DNA from 3 places in the Streptomyces albidicamelliae genome. Region 3 is predicted to be linked to each of the others. Evidence: riboswitches for the same ligand, from Rfam matches in the RefSeq annotation. Region 3 holds a riboswitch; each other region holds the start of a gene.

Region 1 (3,409 bases), 1.5 Mb from region 3:
TACTGCCCGACCGACGCGCTGTTCGTCGCCCCGCTGGTGACCGCGGTCGCTCCCGGCTCGCGCTTCCGTGATGTGACAGAGCTCGAGGACTCCGGTCTGCTCGGCGGATACCGGCGTGAGCTCGGCTGGGGCAGGGGAAGGACGCTCGGCGCCCGCACCGCGGTCGGACCGGAGTATCCGGACTGACCAGGGCCTGGATCGTCGCAGGATCCAGGCCCGGACTCCTGTACAAGGCCGAGGACGCCGGACACCGACCCCGAGGAACGACTTGTCGCACGCAGCTCGTCGGCGCGTCATCCACGCCGACTCGCCACCGTCGCCGCGCCGCGACGGTTGCAGTGGGAAACGTGTGGTGACCGTGTCGAGGCCGGCCGCCGTCCCATCGGGGTGTCCGCGATGCGGGACGGCCCTCTTGACGCCGATGTCGGTCGGATCGACACTCACTGAGGGAATCCTAGTGAATAGGTAGGGAAATTATGAGGCGCTTGGAGCCGGTCACCGTCCGAGTGGGCCGTTCGCCTCTTCTGACCTCCCGCCGTCACATCGATCTGCTGCGTGTCTGCAGCGCTGTCAACCCCCAGGGCTGAGCCGCGCCCATCCCGCACCGGAGACGCCCTCGGCCGTCGTGCCGTCCGGTGCGTACGGGAGAGCTCCGCTCCCTCACCCGACGTCGCTTCCGCCGCGCGTACGTCCGCGCCCGCTCCCGGGGAGAGTCATGACTGTCACACCGCTGGCCGCCCACGCCGCCGACCGACCCGCGCCCGCCTTCCGGGGCCGGATCGGCCGGGACGCGCGCAGCGGCCACTACGCCGTTCCGGGCCGCTACCGCCTCCATCTGTCGACCGCCTGTCCCGGCGGCCTGCGCATCGCCGTCGCCCACAGCCTGCTCGGCCTGGACACCGTCTGTCCGGCGACCCACCTGCCCGCGGTCCCCGACTGCCCCGAGGGCGGCCACTCCGTCCTGCGTCCGTTGTACGAGGCCAGCGCCCACCGGTACCCCGGTCCGGCCATCGCGCCGGTGCTCAGCGACGACTGGTCCGGGCGGATCGTCAGCACCCACGCCCCGGACATCATGCGCGACCTCGACCGCCGGTTTGGCGGCGACCGCCCCTCGCTCTACCCGTGCGGCGCGGAGTCGGAGGTCGAGGCCGTCGAGCGGATGTGCGCTCAGGGCATCGAACAGGCCGCGCAGCGCGCCGGATCGGCCGGTGGCGCGCCGGTGGAACGTGACAGGGCACTTGGCATGCTGCTCGAAACGATGGGCGCCCTGGAACGCCGGCTCGAAGGACGCACATACCTGATCCGCGGCGAGATCACCGCCGCCGACGTCGAGTTGTGGGTCGCCCTGGTCCAGCTCGACACCGTCCACCGCAACCACCTCGACGCCTCCGCCGTCCAGCGCATCGCCGGCCACCCGGCCCTGTGGGCCTACGCCCGCCGGCTCGCCGCCCCCCCGGCGTTCGGCGGCCACCTCGACCTCGACGGCATCGAGCGCCGTCACCACGCCCGCTGCCAGGGCCTGGAGGCCGCCGGAGCAGCCGTCCAGATCCTGGACTGGGCAACACACGCGGCCCGTTAGCCGTTCCACCTGGTGGACCGGCGTTGACATTCGTTCGGGCAGTTGTCTTAACTACGGCCAAGAACGGTCATGAGTGTCAGCGACAAGCCCTGGCTTGCTGACCGGCAACCCTCGCGCCGCGGTGGGGTGCCCCAGGTGACGACCGGACCGAAGACGTTTCGGTAAGCGCGAGGCCCACCGGGCCGGAACAGTGATGGTGACGCCATGTACGCAGCTCCCAGGACGGCCACGCGCCGCTCCCAGGACTGCGTACAGCCGTACCCGAACCTCCTCGTCGCCGATCGCGCCGTCGATCTGCTTCGCGTGAACAGCGCACTGTGTACCGCACCGGGCTGTGCCCGCTGTCGGGGCTGACACCTCCCCACAGCCCCCGCACTCCCTGACGAACACCGCCCCCGCGGTGTGCCGTTGTCCTCCCCACCCCGGTACCTCGCCGTCGTGTGCGCCCCCGCATGCCGCGCTTCCGGGGCGTACGCACCCAGCCGGAGCCCACCATGAGTGAACCCCCTGGCGCCACCGTCGCCCTCCCCGAGGCGCCGACCGCCGACCATCCATCGAAAGCCCTCACCGCCCAGCGAGTTCTGCCGCTCCGGCGCCCCGGACGCTGGATCGCCACCGCGGTAGTGCTCGTCCTGGTCGCCCAGTTCGTGCACGGACTGGTCTCCAACCCCTTCTACCAGTGGGACCGCTGGGGCTACTGGTTCCTGCGCCCCACCATCCTCGACGGCCTGCTCATCACCCTCGAAGTCACCGCCTACAGCGCGGTGCTCGGCCTGATCGGCGGCATTGTGCTCGCCCTGGCCCGGCTGTCGAGGAGCCCCGTGCTGCGCGCGGTCAGCTGGACCTACGTCTGGGCGCTGCGCTCCATCCCGCTCATCGTGGTACTGATCTTCCTCTACAACTTCAGTGCCCTGTACAAGACGTTGAGCGTCGGCATTCCCTTCGGCCCGGCCTTCTTCTCCTTCGACGAGTCGAAGCTCGCCACCGACATGGTCGTCGCCGTGATCGGCCTCAGCCTCAACGAGGCCGCCTACGCGGCCGAGGTCGTACGCGGCGGCATCCTCTCCGTCGACCAGGGCCAGCACGAGGCGGCCGCGGCACTCGGTCTGCCGAAGGGATACCAGTTCCGCAGAATCGTCTTTCCGCAGGCGCTGCGCTCGATCATCCCGAACTACGTCAACCAGCTCATCGGCCTGATCAAGGGCACCTCGCTGGTCTTCTACGTCTCCCTGCTCGACCTGTTCGGCTCCGCGCAGACCATGGGCTCCACCTATCCCGGCGACATCGTGCCGCTGCTGCTGGTCGTCACCGTCTGGTACCTGATCCTGACCAGCGTCGTCTCCGTCATCCAGTTCTACGTCGAGCGGCACTACGCCCGCGGTGCCACCCGCGGCCTGCCGCCGACACCGCTGCAGAAGCTCCGCACCGGGCTCACCGACCTGCGGGCCCGCATCCGCCGGGAGGCCGCCGTATGACCGCCAAGACGCTCGGAGCCCTGGCGGACGTCGCGGCCGCCACCGTCGAGGTCCACGACGTGCACAAGTGGTACGGCACCCACCGGGTACTGGACGGCGTCGACCTGACCGTCCGCCCCGGCGAGGTAACCGTCATCCTCGGCCCGTCCGGCTCCGGCAAGTCCACCCTGCTGCGGGTCATCAACCACCTGGAGAAGCCCGAGATCGGCTACGTCAGCGTCAACGGCGAGCCGATCGGCGTGAAGCGGCAGGGCGAGAGGCTGAAGGAGCTGAGCGAGCGCGCCATCCTCACCCAGCGCGGACGGATCGGCTTCGTCTTCCAGAACTTCAACCTGTTCCCCCACCTCACCGTCCT
Region 2 (3,409 bases), 1.5 Mb from region 3:
TCCTGCCGTATCTGGTGGGACCGCGCGCTCTGGCGGACCACGTCGTGCCCGCCCTGACCGCCGCGGCCGAGGCCGCCGGCCGCCCCACGCCCAGGATCGTGGCTCTGGTGCCCGGCGTGGTCACCGACGACGTCGACAGGGTGCGGAAAAAGGCCACCGAGAACCTCGCGTTCTACGAACAGATCCCGTCCTACGCGCGGGTCATCGAGCTCTCCGGCGGCCGACGGGCCGCCGACCTGGCCGTGATCGGCGACGAGAAGACCGTCGAGGCCGAGGTACGCCGTTACCGCGACGCGGGCGCCACCGAGGTCGTGTTCTCGGGCACCGAGATCGCCGGAGAAGCCGACCGCCGACGCACCTGGCGACTCCTCGGCGAACTGGCGGGCTGAGTACACCCGTCGGCCCGACAACCCCTTGCATCCCCTGCCCGAAGGCACCCCCGGCACAAAGGAGATTCCCATGACCACCGAGGCCACCACCACGGACCTCCACGCCTTCACCGAGACCTGGCTGGAGTGGTACCGCAGCCAGGAGGCCCGGCTCGCCGCCCCGCACGGGTTCCTGGCGGTCACCGGCCTGCACTGGCTCGACGACCGGCCCCAGCGCTTCCCGGACGCGCCCGGCGCGTGGCACACCGGCCCCGAAGGCGTCGTCGTGGACCTCGACGAGGGCGAGGAGCTGGTCGTCGACGGGACGCCGGTGCGCGGCGAGCACCGCTTCGGCGTGCTTCCCGAGCGCGGCGGCGTCGACGCCGTCTGGGGAGACGCCGTCATCGAGGTCGCCAAGCGCGGCGGCCAGGACATCGTGCGCCCCCGGCACCCGGACGCTCCGCTGCGCACGGCCTTCACTGGAACACCCGCCTACACCCCCGACCCGCGCTGGGCCGTGACCGGCCGGTACATCCCGTTCGATTCACCGCGGCCGACCACCGTGGGCGCCGCGGTCGAGGGCCTTGAGCATGTCTACGACGCTCCGGGCAGGGTCGAGTTCGAGCTCGACGGGCGCTCGCTGTCGCTGACCGCATTTCCTGGCCATGGTGCGGGACGGCTGTTGGTGCTGTTCACCGACGCGACCTCCGGGGTCACCACCTACGCCGCCAACCGGTCCCTGGCGCTCGATCCGCCCGCCGCCGACGGCACCGTCGTCCTGGACTTCAACCGCGCCGCGAACCTGCCCTGCGCCTACACGGACCTGGCCACCTGCCCGCTGCCCCCGGCCGAGAACCGGCTGCCCGTGGCGATCGAGGCCGGCCAGAAGATCCCCCGTGAGCGCGGAGGCTCCTGAGCCGGACGCACTCGCGCCCCGACTCCCCTGACGAGGCGTCCTTTTACGCCATTGACGTACGCCAAGACCGCTCCGTACGATCACGGACGGCATTGAGTGTCAGCGTCAAGCCCTGGCTCGCTGACCGGCAACCCTCCCGCGCGGTGGGGTGCTCCAGGTGAAAGCCCGGCGGGATCACCGACGATCTCCGCAAGCGCGTGGCCCCGTGACCGGGGCCGGATCATGTGGAGGACCGATATGCGGCACGGTGGTGACGTCAGCGCCCGTTTCGCCGGCGCCACCGTGTTCTCCCGGCTCTCGCGTCGGCGCCACATCGACCTCAAGCGCTCGACCAGCTGTCTCTGTCAGGCCTGACGGGTCTTCCCGCCGTAGGCCGCAGTACGACACCTGTCGTCGCCGCACCCGCCTGCGCCTGATCTACGCCTGTCTTTGATCCCCCGTTTCGCCCTGATCCCCGTCTGCACAGCGCTCCCCCGGCACCGGCGTCACGCCGGCCGGGGCCGCACGCCCACGCACGGCCTTGCCTGTACGGCGTCCGTGCCTGGTGACACGAGTAGGAGAAGCCCTCCGTGACTGTACTTTCCCAGGTCAGAACCTCCCGGTGGGCGGCACTGACCGCCCTTGTGACCACCAGTGTTCTGCTGACCGCCTGCGGCTCCGACGGCGGCGATTCCGGCAGCGGCACCGGGCAGCCCAAGTCCGGCGGCACCCTGACCTTCGCGGTGGGTTCGGACGCCGGCTGCGTGGATCCGCAGCAGGTCGCCAGCAACGAGACCATCTACTCGGTGCGCCAGATCGTGGACTCCCTGACGGACCAGGACCCCAAGACCGGCAAGATCGTGCCGTGGCTGGCGAAGAGCTGGGACATCAGCTCCGACACCACGACGTTCACCTTCCATCTGAGGTCGGGCGTCACCTTCAGCGACGGCTCGAAGCTGACCGCTCAGGTGGTCAAGGACAACTTCGACGCGGTGCCGAAGCTCGGTGCCCTGGGGACGCTCGCCGAGGGCTATCTGAGCGGCGTCAAGAGCACCACGGTGGTCGACCCGCTCACTGTGAAGGTGACCTTCAGCCAGCCCAATGCCCAGTTCCTGCAGGCCACTTCGACGCACTCGCTGGGGATCGAGTCCTCGACCAGCGTGAAGAAGACTCCGCAGCAGAAGTGCAGCGACGGGGTGATCGGCTCCGGACCCTTCGTGCTGAAGCGGTACGTGCAGAACCAGTCGATCACCCTCGCCAAACGCACCGGATACGCCTGGGGGTCCTCGCTGTGGAGCAAGAAGGGCGAGGCGTACCTGGACAAGCTGGTGTTCAAGGTCGTGCCGGAGGCGGGTGTGCGGGCCGGCAGCCTGCAGTCCGGCCAGGTCGACGCCGTCTCCAGCGTCGGCAAGGCCAACGAGGCGGCCCTCAAGGGCGGCCAGGTCACCCTCCAGCGACGGGCCAACCCCGGCGTCGTGTTCGGTCTCGGCCTCAACAACTCACGGCCGCTGTTCAAGGACGCCAAGGTGCGCCAGGCGATCCTGTACGCCATCGACCGGCAGCAGATCGCCGACACGGTGTTCCCGACCGGTACCCAGCCGGCCACCAGCGTCCTCGCGCACACCACACCCGACTACACCGACCTCGCCTCCGGCCTGACCTTCGACGCGGCCAAGGCCAAGTCCCTGCTGGACGGGGTCGGCTGGAGGACCGGCGGCGACGGCATCCGCGCCAAGGACGGCAAGAAGCTCAGCCTGACCATCAAGTGGTTCCCCAACGCGGCCACCAACCAGCCCGCGCTGGAGCTGATCCAGCAGCAGCTCAAGGCCGTCGGCGTCGAAGTGGTTCTCAAGCAGCTCCAGATCACGCAGTTCGCCCCGACCCTCCAGTCGGGTGACTACGACGCGGTGTGGGGCAACGTGACCCGTGCCGACCCCGACATCCTGCGCAGCTCCTTCTCCACCAAGCTGGCCAACTTCTACCGTCTGCCCGCCAGTTCCCTCGACTCCGCGCTGTCCGAGCAGGCCGCGACCGTCGAAGCGGCCAAGCGCAGGCAACTGGTCACTCAGGCACAGCGGTTGATCGTGCAGAACGCCCGCTACGTGCCGGTGGTGGAGCTCCAGACCCAGCTGGGCGTGGCGAAGAA
Region 3 (3,409 bases):
GGCCGACCTGCCCGCCGTTGCGGATCTGCTCCGGCGAGACGTAGCCGACCGAGCCGACGACCGCGCCGGTCCGGGTCAGCGCGGTCGCCTCCAGGGCCCGCACGATCCCGAAGTCGATGACCCGGGGCCCGTCCGGGGCGAGCAGGATGTTGGACGGCTTCAGGTCCCGGTGGATCAGACCCTTGGCGTGGATGGCCGCCAGCGCCTCGGCGAGCGCCGCCGCGAGCACGCGGACCGCCGGCTCGGGCAGCGCCCCGTGGTCCAGGACGGCGTCCCGCAGATTCGGGCCCGGCACGAACTCCGTCGCCATCCACGGCCGTTCGGCCTCCGTGTCGGCGTCGACGACCCGGGCCGTGAAGGTTCCCTCGCCGCCGACGGTCCGCGCGGCCCGCACCTCGTGCCTGAACCGCGCCCGGAAGGTGCGGTCCTCGGCGTGCTCGTGGCGTACGACCTTCACCGCGAGCCGCAGGCCGGTGCGGGACTCGGCGAGGTAGACCTCGCCCATGCCGCCGGACCCGAGTCGGCGCAGGACGTCGTACGGGCCGATCCGTGCCGGGCCGGTTGCGCGCGACTGCACTTCGCACTCTCCCCCGATCGAACTGCTGTCGGGGGGAGTCTATTTGGCCCGGTGGAGCTTCACACCGCCGGGACGCAGCGGCCGTCCTCCGTGCGGTAGCGCCACTTCGCGCCGTCGCGGACCAGCTCCTTCACGGCGCTCACGAACCGCGCCACGTGCTCGTCCGGGGTGCCCGCCCCGAAGCTGACGCGGATGGCGTTCAGGGACTTCTCCCCCGGGGCCGCCTCGGGGGCGCCGCACTCGCCCTGGGTCTGCGGGTCGCTGCCCAGCAGGGTGCGGACCAGCGGGTGGGCGCAGAAGAGGCCGTCGCGGACGCCGATGCCGTACTCGGCGGACAGGGCCGCGGCGAAGTGGGAGCTGTTCCAGCCCTCGACCACGAAGGAGAGGACGCCGACGCGCGGGGCGTCGTCGCCGAAGAGGGACAGGATCCGCACCTCGGGCACCTCGGCGAGGCCCTCGCGGACCGTGCGGACGAGGTGCTGCTCGCGGGCGACGAGGGTGTCCCAGCCGGCCTCCGTGAGCGCCTTGCAGGCCGAGGCGATGGAGTAGGCGCCGATGACGTTCGGGGAGCCGGCCTCGTGGCGGGCGGCGCTCTCGTGCCACTCCACGTCCACTCCCCCGTCGGTGCGCCGGGTGACCTTGCGGCTGGCGCCGCCGCCCGCGAGGTACGGCTCGGCCGCCCGCAGCCAGTCGGCGCGGCCGGCCAGCACACCGGAGCCGAAGGGGGCGTACAGCTTGTGCCCGGAGAAGGCGACCCAGTCGACGTCCAGTTCACGGAGGTCCACCGGGTGGTGCGGGGCGAGCTGGGCGGCGTCGAGGACGATCCGGGCGCCGTGCGCGTGGGCGGCGGCGGCCAGCTCGCGCACCGGCCACAGCTCACCGGTGACGTTGGAGGCGCCGGTGACGCAGACCAGGGCCGGGCCGTGCGGGTCGCGGTCGGCGAGGGCACGCTCGAGGGTCTCGACGGCCTGGCGAGGGGTGCGCGGCGCGTCGAGGAAGCTGACCCGGGCGTCCTGCCAGGGCAGCAGGGAGGCGTGGTGCTCGGTCTCGAAGACGAAGACCTGGCAGTCGGCGGGCAGGGCGCGGGCCAGCAGGTTCAGCGAGTCGGTGGTCGACCGGGTGAACACCACCTGGTCGTCCGCGCGGCAGCCGAGGAAGGCGGCGACGGTCCCGCGGGCGTTCTCGAACAGGTCGGTGGAGAGCTGGGAGAGGTAGCCGGCGCCGCGGTGGACGCTGCCGTAGTACGGCGCGTAGGCGGCGACGTCGTCCCAGACGCGCTGGAGCGCGGGGGCGCTGGCCGCGTAGTCCAGTGCGGCGTAGGCGACTTCACCGCCCGTCACGAGGGGGACGGTGACATCACGGCCCAGAACGGGCAGCGGGGCACAGACGGTCTGGTCGGCGGCAGCGGTGGAGACGGACATGGTGAACTCCCGTGGGCATGGGGCGTCGCCGCGCGAGCGGGTACGGCTCGAGCGCGGTGAAGGGGGAAAGGGGGATGCGGAGGCGGGGCTCTGCGGCCCTATCGCATTCGCTTGCTCACGGAAGGCTCCTCGGACGACCAGGACCCCTGGTGTGCGAGGGGTCCGCGCTTGCCGTGGACCTTGCTGTCCACGACCTGGTCTTCACCCGGGGCACCCCGCCACGGACGGAGGGTTGCCGGACAGTCGGCCGGGGCCTCATGACTGTCACTCATGACCTGATCCAACATCCTGCCACACGGCCCTCGGCGCGCAAGGCGCGGTCCACCATGCGGACCGCGCCCCGCGTGCGCGCCGGCCGGGCTCAGGTGTTGCTCGCTGCCACCCAGCGCTCCAGCGACCGCTTGGCCGCGCCCGAGTCGATCGACTCCCGGGCCTCGGCCATGCCGGCGCGCAGCTGGTCGGCGAGGGGCGCGTCCGTCGGCCGGAGGGCGGCGAGCGCGGCGGCCGAGTTCAGCAGCACGGCGTCCCGCACCGGGCCCTGCTCGCCGTCCAGCAGCCGACGGGCCACCGCCGCGTTGTAGACGGCGTCGGCGCCGCGCAGGGCCTCCACGGGGACCAGCTCGATGCCGACGTCACGGGGGTCGAACGTCTCCTCGGTGACCTTGCCGTCCCGGACCACCCACACCTTGGAGGTGGCGGTGACGGTCAGCTCGTCCAGGCCGTCGTCGCCGCGGAAGACCAGCGCGGAGTTGCCGCGCTCGGCGAGGACACCGGCGACGATCGGCGCCATCCGCGGGTCGGCGACCCCGACGGCCTGCGCGCGCACCTTGGCCGGGTTGGTCAGCGGGCCGAGCACGTTGAACGTCGTCCGGATGCCCAACTGCCCGCGCGCGGCGGCCACGTGGCGCAGCGAGGGGTGGAACTTCACCGCGAAGCAGATGGTGATGCCGGCTTCCTGGGCGACCTCGGCGACCCGCTTCGGGGTCAGGTTCAGGTTGATGCCGAGCTTCTCCAGGACGTCGGAGGAGCCGGAGGCGGAGGACGCGGCACGGTTGCCGTGCTTGACGACCTGCGCGCCGGTGCCGGCGACGACGATCGAGGACATGGTGGAGATGTTCACGGTCTTGGCGCCGTCGCCGCCGGTGCCGACGATGTCGACGGCCGGCCCGGGCACCTCGATCACGTTGGCGTGCTCGTACATCGTCCGGACGAGTCCGGTGATCTCCTGGACCGTCTCGCCCTTGGCCCGCAGCGCGACCATGAATCCGGCGATCTGCGCGTCGGTCGCCTCGCCTCGCATGATCAGGTCCATCGCCCACGCGGTCTCGTCGGCGGAGAGGTCACGGCCGTCCAGCAGCCCGTTCAGCAGGGCGGGCCAGGAACGGCCCGCCGCGGTGTCGCCTCCAGCGGG

What was found. Region 3 has a riboswitch for S-adenosylmethionine ahead of N8I86_RS11975 (aminotransferase class V-fold PLP-dependent enzyme). Riboswitches for the same ligand answer to the same signal wherever they lie in the genome.
Region 1: it holds a riboswitch for S-adenosylmethionine, as region 3 does, so the genes downstream of both, N8I86_RS04995 (amino acid ABC transporter permease) here and N8I86_RS11975 (aminotransferase class V-fold PLP-dependent enzyme) in region 3, are expected to answer to the same signal.
Region 2: it holds a riboswitch for S-adenosylmethionine, as region 3 does, so the genes downstream of both, N8I86_RS38980 (putative leader peptide) here and N8I86_RS11975 (aminotransferase class V-fold PLP-dependent enzyme) in region 3, are expected to answer to the same signal.

The regions. Positions count from the first base shown of each region.
Region 1 covers NZ_CP106795.1:1,037,042-1,040,450, reverse strand. The annotation lists gene N8I86_RS05005 (4Fe-4S dicluster domain-containing protein) at 1-186, shown strand, start outside; gene N8I86_RS38970 (putative leader peptide) at 477-587, shown strand; gene N8I86_RS05000 (glutathione S-transferase C-terminal domain-containing protein) at 716-1,579, shown strand; SAM riboswitch class IV at 1,645-1,753, shown strand; gene N8I86_RS04995 (amino acid ABC transporter permease) at 2,074-3,054, shown strand; gene N8I86_RS04990 (amino acid ABC transporter ATP-binding protein) at 3,051-3,409, shown strand, end outside.
Region 2 covers NZ_CP106795.1:1,057,803-1,061,211, forward strand. The annotation lists gene N8I86_RS05085 (LLM class F420-dependent oxidoreductase) at 1-389, shown strand, start outside; gene N8I86_RS05090 (DUF1684 domain-containing protein) at 460-1,284, shown strand; SAM riboswitch class IV at 1,373-1,486, shown strand; gene N8I86_RS38980 (putative leader peptide) at 1,522-1,638, shown strand; gene N8I86_RS05095 (ABC transporter substrate-binding protein) at 1,854-3,409, shown strand, end outside.
Region 3 covers NZ_CP106795.1:2,579,037-2,582,445, forward strand. The annotation lists gene N8I86_RS11970 (serine/threonine-protein kinase) at 1-577, opposite strand, end outside; gene N8I86_RS11975 (aminotransferase class V-fold PLP-dependent enzyme) at 637-1,998, opposite strand; SAM riboswitch class IV at 2,158-2,274, opposite strand; gene trpD (anthranilate phosphoribosyltransferase) at 2,360-3,409, opposite strand, start outside.